DNA from 3 places in the Vibrio sp. M260121 genome. Region 3 is predicted to be linked to each of the others. Evidence: predicted binding sites of a transcription regulator. Region 3 holds the regulator's gene; each other region holds the start of a gene.
The links. The regulator MetJ, encoded in region 3, represses methionine synthesis genes. The targets are predictions, from matches to a motif close to TTAGACNTNTANANGTCTAA.
Positions count from the first base shown of each region.

Region 1: a site for MetJ is predicted at 5,709-5,728, ahead of metH (methionine synthase). Genes of this name have one in related genera too.
Region 2: a site for MetJ is predicted at 3,406-3,425, ahead of metA (homoserine O-acetyltransferase MetA). Genes of this name have one in related genera too.

Region 1 covers NZ_JATABF010000074.1:1,298-8,923, forward strand. Annotated here, with positions in the region: gene QTO06_RS24265 (pyridoxal-phosphate-dependent aminotransferase family protein) at 1-35, opposite strand, end outside; lysine riboswitch at 259-437, shown strand; gene lysC (lysine-sensitive aspartokinase 3) at 561-1,913, shown strand; gene metH (methionine synthase) at 1,980-5,660, opposite strand; gene QTO06_RS24280 (cation:proton antiporter) at 5,850-7,175, shown strand.
Region 2 covers NZ_JATABF010000035.1:55,935-63,560, forward strand. Annotated here, with positions in the region: gene QTO06_RS17865 (S41 family peptidase) at 1-1,270, opposite strand, end outside; gene pilW (type IV pilus biogenesis/stability protein PilW) at 1,560-2,288, opposite strand; gene metA (homoserine O-acetyltransferase MetA) at 2,438-3,379, opposite strand; partial or broken gene QTO06_RS17880 (DUF1330 domain-containing protein) at 3,547-3,726, opposite strand; gene QTO06_RS17885 (hypothetical protein) at 4,062-4,463, shown strand; gene QTO06_RS17890 (GNAT family N-acetyltransferase) at 4,466-4,963, shown strand; partial or broken gene QTO06_RS17895 (hypothetical protein) at 5,119-5,835, shown strand; gene QTO06_RS17900 (DMT family transporter) at 5,989-6,321, shown strand; gene QTO06_RS17905 (APC family permease) at 6,416-7,626, opposite strand, start outside.
Region 3 covers NZ_JATABF010000060.1:647-8,272, forward strand. Annotated here, with positions in the region: partial or broken gene tuf (elongation factor Tu) at 1-538, shown strand, start outside; gene QTO06_RS23180 (bacterioferritin-associated ferredoxin) at 875-1,063, shown strand; gene bfr (bacterioferritin) at 1,138-1,614, shown strand; gene QTO06_RS23190 (malic enzyme-like NAD(P)-binding protein) at 1,824-3,101, shown strand; gene metJ (met regulon transcriptional regulator MetJ) at 3,212-3,532, opposite strand; gene QTO06_RS23200 (O-succinylhomoserine (thiol)-lyase) at 3,762-4,922, shown strand; gene QTO06_RS23205 (bifunctional aspartate kinase/homoserine dehydrogenase II) at 4,939-7,347, shown strand; gene metF (methylenetetrahydrofolate reductase) at 7,619-7,626, shown strand, end outside.

The sequences.
Region 1 (7,626 bases), on a different contig from region 3:
ATACGGTGTGGGGGAATAAAGCTTTGGATCGGCATGTCGGCTCCTTGATTGCAGTCATTCATCCTGAGCGTTATAAAAGTTCTATTCAAAAGGTTGGCTCAGGTATTGAAGTTTTCACCCTAATAGATTTTTCCTCCATCGGCAATTAGCCCTAAGTATAGAGGTCAAACCACTGTCACAAATTCGTTAATAAAAACTTTCATTCTGGTTGAGATATTGGTTGACAATGTGACAGCAAAACCGTTCAATGTTTAAGCTTTATGCAGAAGAGGAGCACTGCCCAGGCAGGTGATTTGTGGAGCCGCAATTCCAATACCAATCACTCAGGGGGAGTAGTGCCGAGGTAAGTCAAAGTTGCAGGATTTGACTTGTCGGTTGACTTGGGTTGAATCCCATCAACTGTCATCAGCGCCGTATGATGAAGAGCTTCTGAGGGTAAATTTTCAAATTACATTCTAACTACCTCTCTATTTGCTCTGTTCCTTTCCTCACCAAACATTGGATGTATTAGGCAACCTATTAATTGTTGTTATTTTTTCAGGAAGTCGTGGGAGAACGCAGTGAGCGCATTTAACGTAGCAAAATTCGGTGGAACCAGTGTTGCCAACTTTGAGGCAATGAGTCGTTGCTCCACTATCATAGAAAACAACCCAAATACTCGCCTTGTGGTTAGCAGCGCTTGCTCAGGTGTCACTAACCTATTGGTTGAACTGGCAAATGGTGTTCAAGACCAAGAACATCGTGCGGAAGTACTTCAGAAACTAGCAGGCATCCACGAATCGATTCTGTCGCAGCTAGAAAACGCAACCGAAGCAGCAGCTGAGGTTTATTCGATTCTTGATACCGTCACGAGCTTGGCAGAGGCTGCTTCAATCCAAGCAAGCACCAAACTGACAGACCATTTAGTCGCTTGTGGTGAATTAATGTCGACTCATATCCTTGCACAACTAATGCGTGAGCGTGGTGTGAACGCAGTTCGTTTTGATATTCGCGACGTGCTAAAAACCGATGGTAATTTTGGTCGAGCTGAACCTAATGTCGAGACAATTTCGCAGCTAGCACAAGAAAAGTTAGTACCACTTTGCCAAGAATACGTGGTTATCACCCAAGGTTTTATTGGCTCAGATGAAGAAGGTAATACCACCACGCTTGGTCGTGGCGGCAGTGACTACAGTGCAGCACTCATTGCAGAAGGTGTGAAAGCAGCAGGTCTAGAGATTTGGACCGACGTACCGGGCATCTATACCACAGACCCACGTATCGCCTCAAAAGCAGCGCCAATCCCAGAGATCAGCTTTAGCGAAGCATCAGAGATGGCAAACTTCGGCGCAAAAATTCTACATCCTTCAACGCTAGTTCCGGCACTTCGTCACGACATCCCTGTATTCGTAGGCTCGTCTAAAGAACCGGAAAAAGGTGGTACATGGATCCGCCACCAAGTAGAGAGCTCACCTTTATTCCGAGCACTTGCTCTGCGCTGCAACCAAACCATGGTGACATTACGCAGTGCTAACATGTTCCACGCATACGGCTTCTTAGCCAAAGTATTTGAGATCCTAGCGAAGCACAAAATCTCTGTAGATCTGATCACCACATCTGAAATCAGTGTGTCACTCACTCTTGATCAAACAGACACGTCTGGCGGCGCTCCTCAATTGCCACAAGCCGCGCGTGAAGAGCTTGAAGAGCTATGTAAGGTAGAAGTGGAACACGACCTATGTCTCGTCGCTCTGATTGGTAACAATATGAGTGAAAGCAAAGGCTACGCGAAGCAAGTATTTGGCACGCTAGAAGACTTCAACCTACGTATGATCTGTTACGGAGCAAGCCCGCATAACCTGTGCTTCCTTGTTCACGAATCCGTATCTCGACAAGCAATCCAAAAATTACACACCGAGTTGTTTGAGCAATAAAGTACTTTCAATCACTAATAAACAAGGGCTGCAAATTGCAGCCCTTTTAGTTTCAAGACGGTTTGGTTAACCGTTAATGTTGGGACCTAACCATTTTTCCGCTTCGATCCTATCCCAGCCTTTACGATCAGCATAGCTTTGCAACTGATCCTCTTGGATCTGAGCGATCGCAAAGTAACGAGAGTCAGGATGCGAGAAGTACCAACCCGATACAGATGCACCTGGGTACATCGCATAGCTCGATGTCAGTGACATGCCAATGTTTTCTTCAACATTCATCAGCTCCCAAAGCGGTCCTTTTTCAGTATGCTCTGGACATGCTGGATAGCCCGGAGCAGGTCGAATACCTTGGTATTTCTCACGAATCAGTTCTTCATTCGACAGAGCTTCATCCGCAGCGTAACCCCAAATCTCTTTACGCACACGCTCATGTAGATACTCAGCAAATGCTTCCGCCAGACGGTCCGCTACCGCTTGAATCATGATGGCATTGTAATCATCACCCTGCGCTTTGTATTCGTCGGCAAGTTCACGCTCACCGATACCACCAGTTACTGCAAAAGCACCAACCCAATCGAGCTTACCAGACTCTTTCGGTGCAACATAATCAGACAGACAGTAGTTGAAGCCTTTTGGTTTCTCCGTTTGCTGACGCAAGTTATGCAGCACTTTCGCCACTTCTGTACGCGATTCGTCGGTGTAGACTTCGATATCATCACCCACGCTTGCAGCAGGGAACAGACCACACATACCTCGCGCTTTGAGTAAGCCTTCACGCTCAACACGATCCAATAACTCATTAGCGTCTTTGTACAGGCGCAGCGCCTCTTCACCCACTTCTTCATGGTCAAAGATTGTTGGGTATTTACCGACTAATGACCAAGTCATAAAGAAAGGTGTCCAGTCGATGTACTTACGCAAAGTAGACACTTCAAAGTCATCAAAGATATGGATACCCGACTTCACCGGAACAGGAGGCGTATACTTATCCCAATCAATCGCGACTTTGTTCGCTCTCGCTTCTTCTAAAGTAACAGGCTTGGTGCGCGGCTTCTTGCGGTTATGCTGATCACGTACTCGTTCATAGTCCACGTCCAGCTTCTCAACAAAGCCAGGACGAAGTTCGTCTGAAAGTAATGATGTACATACACCAACCGCACGAGAAGCGTTATTGACGTAAACCACTGGATGTTTGTAGTTCTGCTCAATCTTAACCGCCGTATGCGCTTTGGATGTTGTTGCACCACCAATCAGAAGTGGAAGATCGAAGTCAAGACGCTCCATTTCTTTGGCTACATGCACCATTTCATCGAGGGACGGAGTAATCAAACCAGAAAGACCAATGATGTCAACGTTTTCTTCTTTGGCTACCTTGAGAATCTTCTCACATGGCACCATTACGCCAAGATCGATGATCTCGTAGTTGTTACATTGCAGAACCACGCCAACAATGTTTTTACCGATATCGTGAACGTCACCTTTTACCGTAGCCAATAAAATCTTACCGTTGGAAGAGCCCGCTTGCTTCTCTTTATTAATGAAAGGCTCTAAGTGCGCTACTGCCTGCTTCATAACACGCGCAGATTTCACTACCTGAGGAAGGAACATCTTACCTTCACCAAATAGATCACCCACCACGTTCATGCCATCCATCAATGGACCTTCGATTACTTCCAGTGGTTTGGATGCATTAAGGCGAGCTTCTTCGGTATCTTCGACAATGAACTCAGTAATGCCTTTAACCAATGCATGTTCTAAGCGCTTTTCTACCGCCCAAGTACGCCACTCTAATGCAGAAGCATCTTCTTCTTTGCCAACGCCTTTACCTGCGTATTCTGCTGCAATATCAAGTAGCCTCTCGGTCGAATCATCACGACGGTTAAGAACTACATCTTCTACCGCTTCACGCAGTTTATCTGGAACGTTATCGTAAATCTCTAACTGACCCGCGTTCACGATACCCATGTCCATACCATTTTTAAAACAGTGGTATAGAAACACCGCATGAATCGCTTCACGAACATAATTATTACCGCGGAATGAGAAAGAAACGTTAGACACACCACCAGAGATCATCGCGTGAGGCAAGTCGCGCTTAATGTCGGCAACCGCTTCGATGAAATCCACGGCATAATTGTTGTGCTCTTCGATACCCGTCGCAACCGCGAAGATGTTCGGGTCAAAGATGATATCTTCTGGTGGGAAGCCGACTTCATCAACCAAGATACGATAAGCGTTAGTACAGATTTCTAACTTACGCTCACGTGTTTCTGCCTGACCAACTTCGTCAAACGCCATAACGATAACTGCAGCACCATAGCGACGAATCAGTTTTGCTTGCTCAACAAACTTCTCTTTACCTTCTTTCAAAGAGATGGAGTTTACGATGCCCTTGCCCTGAATACACTTCAGCCCCGCCTCGATAACCTCCCATTTAGAAGAGTCGACCATGATAGGCACTTTGGAGATCTCAGGCTCAGATGCGCATAGGTTTAGGAAGCGAACCATACAGGCTTCTGCATCCAACATGCCTTCATCCATGTTGATGTCGATGATCTGAGCGCCGTTCTCAACTTGTTGTCGGGCGACCTCTAGTGCTTCATCATAGAGTTCTTCTTTGATCAGACGTTTAAAGCGAGCAGAACCGGTTACGTTAGTACGCTCACCTACGTTGATAAACAGCGTCTCTTTTTCAATCGTAAGAGGCTCGAGACCGGATAAACGACACGCAACCGTAAGCTCAGGCAAATCACGAGGTTTCACACCTTCAACGGCCATTGCCATATGGCGAATATGCTCTGGCGTGGTGCCACAACAACCACCAATTAGGTTGAGGAAACCGCTCTCCGCCCACTCTTTAACGTGTTCCGCCATATCTTCTGGCGAAAGGTCATACTCACCAAAAGCATTCGGTAGACCCGCGTTTGGATGAGTAGAAACAAAAGATTCAGAAATACGAGAAAGCTCTTCTACGTACGGGCGCAGTTCGTCAGGACCAAGCGCACAGTTCAAACCAAATGAAATAGGGTTAACATGACGAAGAGAGTTATAGAAGGCTTCCGTTGTTTGACCAGAAAGCGTACGTCCAGAAGCATCGGTAATGGTACCGGAGATCATAACTGGCAACTCGATGCCTAGTTCTTCGAAGACGCTATCAACTGCGAAGGCACAAGCTTTCGCGTTAAGTGTATCGAAGATAGTCTCGATCAGAATAAGATCAGAACCACCTTTGATCAGCGCTCGAGTTGATTCTGAATAAGCTTCAACAAGCTCATCGAAGCTGACGTTACGATAGCCCGGATCGTTTACATCAGGGGAGATAGAACAAGTACGGTTTGTTGGACCAAGCACACCCGCGACATAACGTGGGCGCTCTGGCGTTTTTGCCGTCCACTCATCAGCGGCTTCACGCGCAAGCTTTGCAGCGGCAAAGTTGATTTCCTCACTCAGGCTTTCCATCTCATAGTCAGCCATCGCAATCGTCGTCGCGTTAAAGGTGTTGGTTTCAAGAATATCAGCGCCTGCTTCTAAGTAAGCGCTGTGAATTTCCTTAATCAATTGAGGCTGAGTGAGCACCAACAAATCGTTGTTGCCTTTTAGATCACAATGCCAATCCGCAAAGCGCTCTCCTCGATAGTCTTGCTCTTCAAGTTTATATCCCTGAATCATGGTGCCCATACCACCATCGATCAGCAAGATACGTTGCTTTAATTGAGCTTCAATCTGTTGTCTTACATTACTTCCCACAGTACAGCCTCATTCCTTTAGTTATCTCTCCATCCTATCACACAAATTAAAGGAGTCTAGACGTCTAAAATGCGAATTACTGATTATTTTGTCTCCGTCGAGTTACAAAATAATCTCGAAAAAATGTTTGCTATTTAGTCAACATCGTCCGAGAATTCCATTCATAAAATGTTACAAATAGAGAGCTCTATGTCGGTCTATCATACTTTATGTTTTCTATCTGCAGCCGCAATGGTTATTGCCTTTGTAAACAGTAAGATAGGAAAGATGCAAACCACCATCGCAATCACTGCCGGTTCGATGATTCTTTCACTCCTCATTCTAATCGCAGGTCAAAATGATTGGTTTCATCTCACCGAGATAGCGACCGAAACGGTTACCAGCATTAACTTCGAGGATTTTCTTCTTAAAGGTATCCTCGGATTCCTACTTTTTGCCGGTGGTTTGGGTATCAAACTCCCTAACCTCAAAGATCAAAAATGGGAAATCACTGTACTCGCTTTAGGTGCAACACTCTTCTCAACCTTCTTTATCGGTTTTGTACTTTACGGCTTCTGCCAAGTTATCGGCATTCAATTTGACCTCGTCTACTGTCTGCTCTTCGGTGCGCTTATCTCCCCAACCGACCCGATTGCAGTACTCGCCATTGTTAAAAAGCTTAATGCACCAAAACGAATCTCTACACAGATTGAAGGTGAGTCTCTGTTTAACGACGGCTTTGGTCTGGTAATTTTCGTAACACTATTCACCATCGCCTTCGGTACTGAAGCTCCTACCGTTGGCAGTGTGACACTTCTATTTGTTCAAGAAGCGATTGGCGGCATCGTTTATGGCTTCGTACTAGGTCTTATTTTCCACTATTTAATCAGCGCCACTGATGACCACTCAATGGAGCTATTGCTTACTATTGGTGTGCCAACCGCTGGTTACGCATTTGCTGAATACCTTCATGTTTCGGGTCCGCTTGCAATGGTAGTATCGGGCATCATGATTGGTAACTGGACACGCTTTATTGGCTTCTCTAAAGAGAGTGAAGATCATCTAGACCACTTTTGGGAGCTAGTTGATGAATTCCTAAATGGCGTCTTGTTCCTACTGATCGGTATGTCGATGCTACTGTTCGAATTCCACAAAGAAGACTGGATTATGATGGCTATTTCAGTACCACTGGTGCTCACTGCTCGCTATCTCAGTGTATTCATCTCTTATATTGGCTTTAAGCGCTACAGAAAGTACAACCCATGGTCAGTGAAGATCCTTACTTGGGGTGGTCTGCGTGGTGGTCTTGCATTAGCAATGGCACTATCAATCCCTTCCGGCATCTTGGTTATCCCAGAGAAACTGATTGATGTAAAAGAGATCATCATGGTCATGACTTACTCTGTGGTAGTGTTCTCAATCCTTATTCAAGGCTCAACTATTACACCAATGATTGAGAAGGCAAAACAAGCAGAGAAAGAAATGGAAGCAGAAGGATCAGTTAAACCACAAGAAGCAAAAGCTTCTCAAGAATAAGTACTTTTATAATTATCAAAACTAGGCAGCCATTTGGCTGCCTTTTTTGTGCCTAAAGTCCAGAGTGTCTGCAAAAAACAACCTACCTTTAGTAACTACACGCAGCGCTTCTTAATCCATACTCATGTACATAGACCCATGTAACATTAAGAGCAGAGTCGCTAGTAACTTACCAAATTGAAAAGAAGAACTGCTCTTTCTCCATACAATAAAAACAACTCGAAGACTGAGCTGTGAATAAATTACGGAAGTAGGAGTCTTCAAGCTAAAGCCAACTCTACAGAAATAAGTGAAGACGACTAGGCGAGAGCTATAGAGTTCATCTACTCAAACATAAAAATCTTTACTAGATAAAGATAAGACGTTCTCAATGAGCAGATAAGTTTGAACCGATTACATGCCAGCTAAGCTTTATCAGAAAATTAACAAGCCCATAGATACAAAACATCGT
Region 2 (7,626 bases), on a different contig from region 3:
AAGACTTGAACTGAATGGTGTAGTACATGTTGCCGCAGTTTTGCTCTGGCGAGAAGCCGTATGGCTTACCTGTTGTCGTGGTACCAATTTGAACCACTTCAACATCAATACCACGAAGACCGTTGATGAGAAGTTCACTTGAAGACGCCGTATTGTCAGTAGTCAGAACGTAAACGCGTTTCGCACTTAATGTTGGTAGGGCAATGTCAGTCAAGATACCTTTACCCCAATCAATTTCAGTATCGACAAAGTTATAAACGTTATTTTCTACCTTGCCAGAGTTCATGATCTTGTCGTTGTAAATCAACTCAGCGAAGGTGGCATTAGGGTGTGTGCCTGCCAACATGTAGCCGACCTGCGCAGACTGCCAAACTAAACCACCACCGTTGTAGCGTAAATCCATCACGATCTCTTCAACGTTTGCTGCCGACAGCTGATTAAACGCATCAATAAGTGGCTGTTGCGCAGTCACTTCAAAAGCGTTGTATTGCATGTAGCCGACTTTTGTTCCGTTGTTGTCGATGACTTTTACATTGCGTACTGGGCTTGTTGCGACATCTGCCGATGTCAGAGTCACCACCTTCGGAGCACCATCAACGGTTTCGAACGTGAAGGTGTAGTTTTGACCTAATGTAGGGGAGAAAAGCGTATTATTGATGAAATCAATCTCAGAGCTTGAAGATGTGTTCACAACATCAACATCATTGATTTTCAGTAGCTTGTCGCCACGAGCAACGCCATTTGAAGATGCTGGAGAGTTATCTTCTGTGTAAGAAATGATGATTTCTCGTGGCTCATAGCTTTGAACGAATTTCCAGTTGAAGCCGAAACCAGCAACAAGACCCGCTTGTTGTGATTTCATGTAATCGTCGTAAGAGCGAGTGAAGTGGAATCGGTCTTTATATTGGCCAGAAGCCGTTCTTTCTGTGGTCACCAGCGAATCAAAATAAGCCGCAACGGTAGGGAAGTAGTTTGGATTGATATCAGGGATTTCGTTATACCAAAGATAGGTTTCATTACTGAAGGCACGTAAGAACATTTTCTCGTGAAGCGTTGAGCCTGCCTTGTCTGGGTAATCTTTCCCGGTGTATGGGTCAATACCTGTTCTAGCGATGCTACATTGGTTTGCATAACTGCTTGCTGGCGAGGAGAAGTCTCCTGAAGTCCAACTCACGTTATTACTTGTTGCAGAGCTAGTGCTGTCTCCACCGCAACCTAGCAATGCAATAGGGAGGGCGGTTAATAACGCTGCTTGTTTATACTTCAACATAATGTGTCCTTACATCTATGATGTCTATAACCTTAGTTGGTTTTGATTGAGCTGTATAAGCAACTTGAATGTATAAACTTCCAACCTAATTGTGCAAGATGTGGGCGTTTAGAGTGTGAACGATCGTCACATTAAAGTGTAAACTATAGCTACGTCTTAAATTTAAAAGCATCGATAAAATAATGGCTTATATTGATAGTGTTGGAGTTATAAGAGTTGAATAAACGAAAGCTAATACACTTGGTATTCTTGGCCTCTGAATACCAAGTGGCGTGCTGAAGTTCAACAGTTAAGACATTCGATTGAGCTGTGTTTGGTATTTCTTTTTAAGTGCTTCATTACCTGCTGCGCCTTCAAGTTCAACCATTAAACGAAGCGAAGGTTTTTTGACCCCATACATTTGGTTAAAGCGCATTAAGCGAATACGAGCATCGGTGTAGTTTCCGCTGTCGATCTCTAGCTTAGCTAACTGAAGGATAGACTTAGGACGGTGAGGGTCATGATCAATAGCGCGAGTAAAGTAGTACTTCGCTTTATCTTTATTGTTTGATTTCAGGGCGCAGAATCCGGCATTTTCGTAGCTGGCAGGGATCAGGTAATAGTATGGTTGCTCAATCGCTCGATTAAACATCTTGTCAGCTTGTTTGTATTCGCCTTGCTTGCACAGGAAGGTGCCGTAGTTGTTGAGCACGTTACCGTTCTTTGAATTCTGTCTTAGAGAACGTTTATACATGTCTTCTGCTTTAGTATCTTCTCCAACGGTTTCGTAATAATGGGCCATTGAGAGCTGAGCTCGGTAATAGCTTGGCGCGTGGGTGAGGGCTTGCTGGAGATTGTCGTGCGCTCTGATCATGCTACCGCTTTCCAAGTAACCTAAGCCTAGAGCGATTCGAGACTCTGCCATTGAGACAGGATCTGCTTTGACGACAGGGCTGTTGCCTTCTTCATTAACGGTCACACACCCCACCAAGCCTAATTGACTTGCTAATACCAACGTACTGAGTTTTCCAAACTTCATATCCATGCCCCACATCCCTGATTCACAAAGCATGATATGAATTCCGATGCAAAAGCCTAACGAGGATAAAACACTATGCGATCAGGTTGGCAAACTGACGTAAAAAAGCCGCCAGTTGGCGGCTTGGTTCACACTCTAAATTCAGGCAGTTAGTCGTCTTTAGTGAAAGCGTCTTCGCTGAAATGATCCAGATCGTACGGCGTTTGTTGGTAAACGCAATAGTTCAACCAGTTAGAGAACAACAAGTGTCCATGGCTGCGCCAACTCGCGCAAGGTTGATTGTCTGGGTTGTTGTTCGGGTAGTAATTGATTGGAATGGCAGGTTCCATCCCTTCGCCCAAATCTCGAATGTATTCATTATGGAGTGTGTGAGAGTCATACTCTGGGTGACCAGTGACAAACACATTACGCTTGTCTTTCGTGGTTGCTAGATAAACACCCGCGACATCGGACGTTGCGAGAATATCGAGGTCCGTATGTTCTTCTAAAAACTCCGGCGAGAAATCTGCATAACGAGAATGTGGCGCTAAGAACGTATCATCGAAACCACGTAAAAGAGGGTGGTACTGATGGTGGATAGAGTGATGGTACACGCCTGATAGCTTTTCTTTACGTGTTTTCTTTGGCAGGTTGTATAGAAGCTTCAACCCCGCTTGTGCAGCCCAGCACACATAAAGTGTGGACGTTACGTGATCTTTTGCCCACTCCATAATGGTCTTTAAGTGATCCCAATAAATCACATCTTCAAATTGGACCAAACCTAATGGAGCACCAGTAATGATAAGGCCATCGAAGTTCTTGCCTTTTACCATTTCAAATTGACGATAAAATGTGTCCAGGTGTTCCGTTGGTGTGTTCTTACTTGGGCGATTATCGATTCGTAACAGCTCCACGTTCACTTGAAGCGGGCTATTAGAAAGTAGGCGAAGAAACTGAGTTTCTGTCTCAATCTTCTTTGGCATCAAATTGAGAATAAGCACTCGCAATGGACGGATTTCCTGACTTGCCGCTCGACTTTCGCTCATCACAAAGATGTTCTCTGTCCTTAATACATCGCTAGCGGGTAACTGATCTGGAATTCTAATTGGCACGGCTTTCTCTCCCTAAGCTTGACTTTTTAGACGTCTATACTTCTAAAGCTAACGTAATTACTTACGGATGTCGATATGAAATGTGACATAAACGCGAAAAAAGCCCAGCGGATGCTGAGCTCTTCTTTGCTTATTGTTGTACTCAATGAATTTATACGATTTGTTTGCTATGCCAGTTGGTCATTACCTTCGATCAAGTCATGATTACTGATTGAACCTGTGGTTCTAGCTTGTAGGTGAGGCACATACTCTGGATCATTCATAAAGTCGAGTGCTACTTGGCGAGAAGGCCATTCGATGATGATGCGAAGTGCCTGAGCTTCACCATTGCCTTCTTGTCGTTTGTGCACGTTAGCCGATGAAATTTAGCTTAATGCAGTCTGGTCATTTCGATAAGATAGAGCGGAATCGAAACACTTTTTAAATCCCATTGAAAATCCAAATCGATTCAGGGTTATTGCTCAATTGGTATGAATTGTCGACTCAAACTGACTCTCTACAATTGTGATAGCGGCAAGATTTCTGAGTACATTTTTGTGTAACGAATACGGTAGCGTTTGAAGATAATTATGAGATCGAGTTAGTATAAATTTTGAGCCTTAATACCAATAAAGACACTAATTGGCTCGCCAGCACGTACCTAAATACGTTGTATGGAAAATCATCGTTAGTGGAGGACATTATGTTCGGTATGTTTAAAAGAAAAGAGACCATTCAGAGCATTGCACATCAAGTTCCTAACGTATTGCTTAGGGAGTTTGGCGATAAAGACGTTTATCTGCCAGACGAAGTCGACAAAGCGTTGACCGAACTTGGGCACGATAAGTTGGAAGACATGATGCGTTATCAATACGCTTACGGTATGTTTACCAGTTTGGCGAGCTATGAGCAGTTAGGTTTAACTGAGGAGCTTGGTAATTACGGCCACTTCCAGCGTGAGGTTGGCAAAATGCTTCTCAACACACCAGAACCGATTGATATGCATATCTACTTTGAGCTTTCACAGCAGCATCACTTTAACCATGCCAAAGCGGATGTTGGCAATGAAGCGACTGTGGTCGATAGTGCAGATGGTGGCTATTAATAGTGGCAGAAAGGGTATTCCAAATTCACTTTCTCGCTGACTTCCCCCATGAGTCTGATCTTATTGCACAATGGTACTTTGATGAGTGGGCTTATACTGTTCCTGGTGTGACGCCCGCTCAAGTTCACGAGAAGGTTTTACTCAAAGCCAATAGCCGCCATGCATTTCCACTTTCATTTGTGGTTCATGATGAAAACAATGACCTTGTAGCAGTCGCTGAACTCAAGATCCGAGAGAACATTCATTTCCCTGAGTATGAGCACTGGTTAGGTGGGGTCTACGTTGATGCGTCATCACGCGGTAAAGGTTATGCTGCTGCGCTGGTTGCTCGTGCACAAAATCACGTGTTTCAACGTGGTATTCCCAAACTGTTTCTGCAATGCGAGCCGCATAATGAAGCTTTGTATCTGAAATACGGTTTCCGTCCTCTGCATAACGCTTCACACAACGGAGTCCAGACCATCATTATGGTTTGGGAGTCATCCGAGCTAAGTACTTGATATCTTTCATCCCCCCACGTTAGTGCAATTTAAATCGCCATTAGCGAAAAGATAACAGGTTATAGGTAACTATGTGCATATTTTGGCATTGGTCAAAAATGTGCCACTTTCTCCGTCGTTTTTATTCAACTTGTTCAATAATTATTTGGAGTCGGATGTTGAGTTTTGGAATGGAGATCACGGAGAGGGATATACTAAAGTGGCTAGGTGCACTCACGCTCACTGGGTTATCAGCGTGCAGTTTATCTGATGATATCTACATGGAAGGGCGAACACTTTGCTTTAATGGCGAAATCACTGCGGAGAGGGTGCGAGAGGCTATCGAGCTTGCCAACGTTCAACCGCATGGTGTTGTTGCCTTGATGATAGACAGCGACTCTGGCGAATATCGATCAGCGATGGAACTAGGACGTTGGGTTTACAATAATTAGGTTCATTTAATCGTCAATGGAACGTGAGCTTCTGCTTGTGCGAACTATGTTCTAACAGCGGCACCGAGTACTTTGGTTATGAAAGGCTCGGAAGTGCTTTGGTTTTGGTGGCGCGATGCAAGATGAATGGGACACCGATGGCTTTGATCAACAAGAACTCGAATAATGGCATCAATCCTCAAGTTTATGGCGTCAGCATGAAGAAGCCTTTTTTGCGCTGGTGGCGGTAAATCCAAAGATCACTATGTTTGGACACTTGAATAAACGTGAAAAATTACATAAAGCAGGTTGTGATACCAGCAACGCAGCTTGGATGTATCACATTGATGATATGCAAAAGTTGGGGTGGACAATATCGTGTATGCGGACCCAGATTCGTTACTCACAGCCAGAAATGACGCGTCTGCCTGCGTGATCAATTTAGAAAAGACCGACTTCTAACTGCGATTATTACGCTGGTGTAAATGTGAGTTGCATCACTTTTTATAGCGTGCCAGCGGATTTTGATTATAATGCGCCGCTCAGAGATTCGATATGTCATCGAGTTCAGGTTAATTGAGCGTTGTTTGCCTTATGTTCAAAATGCTTGTTTCTATGCCTCCACTGGTTGCGCTGTCTATTGCTATCGTGTGTGAGGTGATTGCGACTTCTTCTATTCCTAAGACAGAACAGTTTACTAAATTAATGCCGAGCACCGTGGTTATCATCGGTTATGGTATCGCTTTCTTCCTACTGTCTGTAACCGTAAAAAGCATGCCAGTTGGTATTGTATATGCGATCTGGAGCGGGGCGGGGATTGTACTTGTGGCCGCTGTCGGTTACTTCCTATACGGACAAAAACTCGACCTTGCTGCGCTCGTTGGTATTGGTTTCATTCTTACTGGCGTTATGATTGTGAACTTGCTGTCTAAGACCGTCGGTCACTAATCCATAGATTTACCAACAAAAAGCCGCGAATAGTTCGCGGCTTTTTGCTATCTGAAGAAACACTTTTTTGATATCTAAAGAAACAATGATGCGATTAATTCGCCATCGCCTCAATCAATTGGCCCTCTCGGCGACGCTTACGGTTACGGTACATCACCGCTGCAATCGCCGGCAAACTGAAGGTGATAAAGCCAAGGATCAAAGCAGATGCGCCTGTTTGTGCACTAATACCAGCTGGGACATCGAATGAAACGAAGATGGTCACCAGACAGCTAACCAAGCCTAGCGTCGTCACCAACATCATACCGAACTTGCCACCAGGTACGCGGAACGGGCGTTCAATATCGGCGTGTTTGCGGCGTGACACCAAGAAGCTAACGAAGATACAGATGTACATCACCATGTAGAGTTGAGTCATCAGAATATTCAACAGCCACATGCCTTGGTTCACATTTGGTACCAAGATGAACACCAAAGAAAGCACACTTACAATTGCGCCTTGCAGCAACAGAAGTGGAACTGGCGCTTGGTTTTTGTTTTCTTTTGATAATGTCAGTGGCATGAAATGGTCTTTCGCTGCGACATGTAAGCTCTTAGTTGGTGCAATGATCCAGTTATTCAGGCTCGCTAAGCTACCAAACACAATCGCGAGTGCGATAACTGGCAGCATGAATGACATGTTCAAATCATCAAAGAACGCTTTAAACGCCAGAATAACCCCTTCACTTAGGCTTGAATGATCGCTCGATACTACTGAAGAGATGGAAAGCGAACACGCGGTTAGAGAAACCAGAATCAGCACGGTTGAGGCAATCAGAGCCTTAGGGTAAGTCTTTTGCGGGTTATCGACTTCACTCGCGTAAGAGGTGGTGATCTCAAGCCCTGTTAGAGAAAGCACAACCGCGGTAAAGCCAGCACCAATGCCATCTTGTGAGAAATCAGGTAACCAGTCAGATGCATGACGAAGTGAGATATGCGATTCACTCGGGTTGGTGTAGGCCCAGTAGCCGCCTAAGCCGATGATCAGCAGGATAGGGAAGATAAGTCCAAGTGTACCGAACACATTGGTAATGAGCGAAGATAAGCGCAGACCGAAGATGTTCACCAACGTCAGCGCCCAGAAAATCACGTTAATCATGATCAACATGAAGATGTTGTTCTGGGCTAGTTCAGGGAAGAAAGGATACGCACCGGTTGCGACGATAAACGATATAAGAGGTGGGTAGTACACGATGTTCTCGGCATACTGATACCACACGGTCGCAAAACCAAAGTTTGGACCTAACGTCTCTTTACCCCATAAAT
Region 3 (7,626 bases):
AGACGTATTCTCAATCCAAGGTCGTGGTACAGTAGTAACTGGCCGTATCGAACGTGGTATCCTAAACGTAGGTGACGAAGTTGCTATCGTTGGTATCAAAGACACTACTACTACTACATGTACTGGTGTTGAAATGTTCCGTAAGCTTCTTGACGAAGGTCGCGCTGGTGAGAACGTTGGTGCACTTCTACGTGGTACTAAGCGTGATGAAGTTGAACGTGGTCAAGTACTAGCTAAGCCTGGTTCAATCACTCCACACACTAAGTTCGAGTCAGAAGTATACGTACTTTCTAAAGATGAAGGTGGTCGTCACACTCCATTCTTCAAAGGCTACCGTCCACAGTTCTACTTCCGTACAACTGACGTAACTGGTGACATCTCTCTACCAGAAGGCGTAGAAATGGTAATGCCAGGCGACAACATCCAAATGCAAGTTGAGCTAATCGCTCCAATCGCTATGGACGAAGGTCTACGTTTCGCTATCCGTGAAGGTGGCCGTACTGTAGGTGCTGGTGTTGTTGCTAAGATCTTCGACTAATTCTTACTGAATTAATCGTAATCTTGCACTCTTCTTCTTTTTGAAGAAAGCGCTAGAAAAAGGGAAGCTGAGGCTTCCCTTTTTCATATCTACAATTCTTCTTTTCAATATGGTTATAAGCCCATAACTCTTAGTCATGCTTTTTGTTTTTTAAAAACATGATCTTAGCTCTGCTCGATTTTCTCTTCTTTTTAGCTATCCGCTAAGTCACTGAAAAATGCCAAAGCGGTCCAGACCGTTATAACAAAACGTTCTGTAATTCATCTTAATACAACTGGTAACAAGAGTGATTCCTGTTTATATTTCATTCCAAAGTGAAATTTAAAGGTTTTGAATATGTACGTTTGTCTTTGCCATGGTGTCTCTGACAAGAAGATTAGGAAGTTGGCGATAGATGAAGGCGTATCAGACATCAAAGGGATCAAACGATGCACAGCGTTGGGCAGTCAGTGCGGTAAGTGCATCAAGCAAGCTAAAGAAATTTTAGCGGAAACAGAATACTTAATACTGAAACAAGCTAGCTAATTATTCGCTAAGCCTTTTTGACACCTTCTCATTTGCTTCTACATTTAAATGAAGCCAAAGAGGAGGGCTTTGTCATGAAAGGCGATCCAATCATAATCCAACATCTCAATAAAGTGCTCGGCAACGAGCTCGTCGCTATCAATCAATATTTCCTGCACGCTCGTATGTACAAAGACTGGGGTTTAAAGCACCTCGCTGACAAGGAGTACCACGAGTCGATCGATGAAATGAAGCACGCTGACCACCTGATCGAACGTATCTTGTTTTTGGAAGGTCTGCCTAACTTACAAGATCTTGGTAAGTTGATGATTGGGGAAGATACCAAAGAAATGATCGAATGTGATTTGAAGCTCGAAATGGCAGCCATCCCAGATCTAAAAGATGCCATCGCTTATGCGGAAGATATTCGTGATTATGTTTCGCGTGACCTTTTTCAAGATATTCTTGAGGACGAAGAAGAACATGTTGATTGGCTTGAGACGCAATTGGGCTTGATCGAAATGTCTGGTATCGAAAATTACTTACAAGCGCAGTACGTCGACGAAGAGTAGGATTATATTTCGCTGTTTTCTCGTCGAAAGAAAGTGATTAAAAGTGCACCTGATCTGTCTATCAGGTGCTAATCGCAGATATCTGGTCTTATCTCTTACATTATTACCTTTTTTAAGGATATCGCTCGCAATCTTACCTATGAAGATTGACTTCTATCCTTTAGAATTTATTCCCCCTTACCGAAAAAATAACAAAAGAGAAACGATCCATGTCTGAAGACAATCGCCAAGAAGTCACCCCAGAAGAAGAACGCCGCCAACAAGCATTGGACTACCATGCGTACCCAACCCCAGGAAAAATTGCAGTAGAACTGACTAAGCCAGCAGAGACAGCAAATGATCTTGCATTGGCATACAGCCCTGGTGTTGCAGAGCCTGTACGTGAAATCGCGCAGAACGCTGATAACGTGTACAAGTACACGGCGAAAGGCAATATGGTTGCGGTTATTTCTAACGGCACGGCGATTCTTGGTCTTGGTAACCTTGGACCACTAGCATCTAAACCAGTAATGGAAGGTAAAGCGCTGTTGTTCAAACGCTTTGCTGGTCTAGATTCAATTGATATCGAAGTAAAACACCGCACGATCGACGAATTTGTCGACACAGTAGCCAACATTGCTGACACTTTCGGTGGTATTAACCTAGAAGATATCAAGGCACCAGATTGTTTTGAGATTGAAAAGCGTCTTATCGAACGCTGTGACGTACCTGTATTCCACGATGACCAACACGGTACTGCAATCGTAACCGCTGCGGGTATGTTGAACGCAATCGAGCTGCAAGGTAAGAAGCTAGAAGAATCAACCATCGTTTGTCTTGGTGCGGGGGCTGCGGCCGTGGCATGTATGGAGCTGTTGATCAAATGTGGCGCAATGCGTGAGAAGATCTACATGCTGGATCGTAAAGGGGTGATCCATACACGTCGTGACGACCTAAACGAATACAAACAGTTATTCGCAAACAACACAGATAAGCGTACGCTAGAAGACGTGATTGAAGGTGCGGACCTGTTCTTGGGTGTATCAGGTCCAAACTTACTACCTGCAGAAGCATTGAAGCTGATGGCAGATAAACCTGTTGTGTTCGCATGTTCAAACCCAGATCCAGAAATCAAACCAGAATTGGCTCATGAAGTGCGTGATGACTTGATCATGGGCACTGGTCGTAGCGACTACCCGAACCAAGTAAACAACGTTCTGTGTTTCCCATTCATCTTCCGTGGTGCATTGGATGTTCGTGCGAGTGAAATTAATGATGAAATGAAGCTTGCGGCAGTCGATGCGATTCGTGAATTGGCAAAAGAGCCAGTACCAGAAGCTGTATTGAAGGCAGCTGGCGTAGACAAGCTAGAGTTTGGCTCTGATTACATCATTCCAAAACCAATGGATCCACGTCTACTACCACGCGTAGCAAAAGCGGTTGCTCAAGCTGCGGTTAATTCAGGTGTAGCGCGTATTGAGATGCCAGAAAACTACATGGCGGAGTAAGCCAAAGTCATTTCTGACAGCAAAGAAAAGGGACGCGATGGCGTCCCTTTTTAGTTTGGTCTGAAACTGTCCCCGGTGCAGCTTCATCGTGTTGACGAATTTGTAAGCAATTATTCTTCGTCAAACGCTTCGAATTCGATGCCCATTGCCGTCATCAGCGCTTTCGCTTCTGTAGGAATATCATCTGGGCGGTCTTTACGAAGGTCTTCATCAGTTGGCAGTGGTTGACCTGTGTAAGCGTGTAGGAACGCTTCACATAGTAGTTCACTGTTAGTCGCATGGCGTAAGTTGTTGATCTGGCGGCGAGTTCGCTCATCAGTCAGCACTTTTAAAACTTTTAGCGGGATAGAGACGGTAATCTTTTTTACTTGTTCGCTTTTTTTACCGTGCTCAGCATACGGGCTAATGTATTCGCCATTCCAGTCAGCCATTGCGCACCTTCATTAATGTAATAAGTTAGAAAAATAAATATAGGTGCTGATTTTAGCTGCATTTACCGCCATAAGCAAAGACATATAGACGTCTAGAAGTGTTGACGTCTTATTTTTAGACAAGTAAAGTGAGGTTAATAGTTAGGGAAGCGTATTAATCAATTGAACAATACAAGCTAGATATAGCGCATTCCCATTTAGATGTCACCACCCGTGAAAGGATACACTCATGAGCACCCGTAAGCCTGCAACCATTGCTGTACGCACTGGTATCGAGTCAGACAGTCAATACCACGCTGTTGTACCACCAATCTACCTTTCGACTAACTATGGCTTCCCAGCGTTTGGTGAAGTCCCACAATATGATTACACCCGTTCTGGTAACCCTAACCGAGGTTTGCTCGAGCAAGCGTTGTATGAGCTTGAATCAGGCAAAGGTGCGGTTGTCACTAACTGCGGTACATCAGCGCTAAACCTTTGGGTATCGGCATTTCTTGGTCCTGATGACTTAATTGTTGCGCCACACGATTGTTACGGCGGTACTTATCGTCTTTTCAATACTCGTGCGAACAAGGGTGATTTTAAAGTGCAGTTTGTTGACCAGTCGGATCAGCAAGCGTTGGATGCGGCGATTGCGAAAAAGCCAAAGCTTATCTTGCTAGAAACACCATCAAACCCACTCGTACGCGTTGTTGATATTGCGGCTGTGTGTGAGAAAGCAAAACAAGTCGGCGCTTTAGTCGCAGTGGACAATACCTTTTTGACACCTGTGTACCAAAAGCCTTTGGAGCTTGGTGCGGACTTTGTTATCCACTCAACAACGAAATACATTAATGGTCACTCTGACGTGATCGGTGGTGTGGTGATCACCAAGAGCGAAGAGCATGCCGAAGAATTAGCATGGTGGGGTAACTGCATTGGCGCTACGGGTACGCCATTCGACAGCTACATGACACTTCGAGGAATTCGTACGTTGGGTGCACGAATGCGAGTTCACGAAGAAAGCTCTCAGCAAGTGTTAGCGTATTTGCAAACGCAATCTTTGGTGGCGAAGATCTATCATCCAAGTTTGCCAGAGCATCCAGGTCATGACATCGCGAAGAAGCAACAGTCGGGCTTTGGTTCTATGCTGAGCTTTGAGTTTGCTGGCTCATTTGATCAGCTAAAAGTGTTTGTTAAAGAACTTGAGCTCTTTTCTCTTGCAGAATCGCTAGGTGGCGTAGAAAGCTTGATTTGCCACCCAGCTTCAATGACGCATCGTGCGATGGGTGAAGAAGCACTGGCTGAAGCAGGTGTCTCTCAACAGTTACTGCGTTTATCTGTTGGCTTAGAAGATGCGCAAGATCTGATTGCCGATCTTGAACAAGCATTCGCGAAAGCAGCACAGTAATTGGGAGAGGAAGGTCATGAGTGTACAACGTCAGCTGCATAAATTTGGCGGCAGCAGCTTAGCGAACCCCGAGTGCTACCAGCGCGTGGTAACTATTCTTAAAGAGTATTCGGCAGAAAATGACTTGGTGGTGGTCTCTGCGGCAGGGAAAACCACCAACCGCTTGATCGAGTTTTTAGAAGGCTTAGATAAAGATGGCCGCATTGCCCATGAAGCCTTGCAGAGCTTGCGACAGTTCCAAACTGAATTGGTAGAAGCTTTACTAGAGGGTGAAGTTCAAGCGCAACTGCTTGCTTCTCTTCAAGATGAATTCAGTACCTTGGCAGAGTTAACAGCGCCACTAACTGAAACACAAAAAGCGGCGGTTTTAGGTCATGGCGAAGTATGGTCCTCACGCTTACTGGCTGCGCTGTTATCACAGCAGGATCTGCCAGCAGTAGCGCAAGATTCACGTGTCTTTCTGCGTGCGGAAGCTGGCACACAGCCAGAGGTTGATCGTGCTCGTTCATATGTATTGATTAAAGAAGCGTTGGCTCAACACAGCCATAAACGCGTCATCATTACTGGCTTTATGGCGCAAAACGAAGCGGGTGAGACAGTATTGCTTGGACGCAATGGTTCAGACTACTCAGCAACCGTGATTGGTGCTTTAGCTGAAGTTAATTCGGTGACCATCTGGAGTGACGTGGCTGGCGTTTACAGCGCAGATCCTCGTTTGGTATCGGATGCTTGCCTGCTCCCTCTACTGCGCTTGGATGAAGCGAGTGAGCTGGCTCGTCTTGCTGCGCCGGTGTTACACAGTCGTACACTTCAGCCTGTGGCTCAAAGCGCGATGGATTTGAACCTAAAATGCAGCTACCAGCCAGAGTCTGGCTCAACACGAATCGAACGTGTATTGGCATCCGGCCGCGGTGCAAAAATCATTACCTCTCTTGATGAAGTGCTATTAGTGCAGCTGTCTTTTATTCATGGTCACGATTTTGAGCGAGCGCAGAAAGAAGTTCTGCAGGCGTTAAAGCGCGCTCAATTAGAGCCACTAGCATTTGAAGCGCAAGAGGATCAGCAAACCTTGCGTTTGGCGTACACGGCAGAGATTGCTGGCGGAGCATTGACTTATCTACAAGAGCTCGCCGTTGAAGCGGAAATCAAGCTGAAAGAAGGGTACTCATTGCTAGCTGCCGTTGGCGCTGGTGTGACGAAAAACGCAAACCACTGCTTTGGTTTCTACCAACAACTTAAGCATGCGCCTGTTGAGTTTATTTCAGAGACGGAATCTGGCTTGAGTTTGGTCGCCGTGTTGCGTCGTGCTGAAGTCGAAGAACTAGTACAAAGTATTCATAGCCAATTGTTTCAAGCGCAAAAGCGCGTAGCGGTGGCTTTGTGTGGTAAAGGCAACATTGGGTCAAGTTGGTTATCATTGTTCGCAGAGCAAAAAGAAGAGCTCGAAAAACGTCACGGTATGAGCTTTGACTTGGTAGCGGTTGTCGACAGCCAAACGTACTGGTTTGATGAAAACGGTATTGATGCCGCGACGGTTGCTCAGCGTTTTGATGATGAAAGCACTGAGAATGATGGCAACTGGCTGGCAAAGCTTGGTGCGATACAAAACTTTGATGAAGCCGTGGTACTGGATGTTACGGCAAGTAAGGAGCTGGCTACACGTTATGTGGAAATCGCACAGCAAGGTATTCACCTAATTTCGGCGAACAAAGTAGCAGGTTCGGCGGACAGTCAGTATTACCATCAAGTACAAGACGCGTTTGCTAAAATTGGCCGCCATTGGTTGTACAATGCGACCGTTGGTGCAGGGCTACCAATCAACCATACCGTTCGAGATTTGCGTGAAAGTGGTGATGATATTGTCGCACTATCAGGCATCTTCTCCGGTACATTATCGTGGTTATTCCAACAGTTTGACGGTTCGGTACCTTTTGCTGAGCTTGTCGATTTAGCATGGCAACAAGGCTTGACTGAGCCTGACCCTCGTTCTGACCTTGATGGCTCTGATGTGATGCGTAAGCTGGTCATCTTAGCTCGAGAATCTGGTTTGGATATTGAACCAGAGAACGTGAAAGTAGAGTCGCTGGTGCCAGCAGAATTGCGAGACCTGAGTCTAGACGCGTTCTTCGACCAAGGAGATATTCTCAGCGAGATTCTTCAAGAACGTTTGACCAAGGCGCAGAGAAACGACCAAGTGCTGCGTTATGTGGCTCGTCTAGAGCGTAATGGCAAAGCAACAGTAGGTGTTGAAGCGTTATCACGTGAACATGCTCTAGCGAATTTGCTGCCATGTGACAATATCTTCGCCATTGAGAGTAAATGGTACAAAGACAATCCACTAGTGATTCGTGGGCCAGGTGCAGGACGTGAAGTAACCGCAGGGGCCATTCAATCAGACCTGAATCGCTTGGCTGGTTTGTTCTGATCTGACCAAACCCATTTTTGCGAACGACAACAAAACCTCGAACTGTTTCCGAGGTTTTTTATTATTTGGATAATGCCATACTGAACTGGGAGTTTTGGCTAAGGGTTGGTCATACAGGAACTTGAACTATCCTCATCATGAACTTGAGAAAAATTCATAATCACAAGGTTGACATTAAATCGCATTCAATACATTCTGTAGACATATAGACGTCTAAACGGCGATTTAAGGAATTTTGATTTCGTGGTGGAGTTGCCACAGGGAGAGTAAGATGGGATA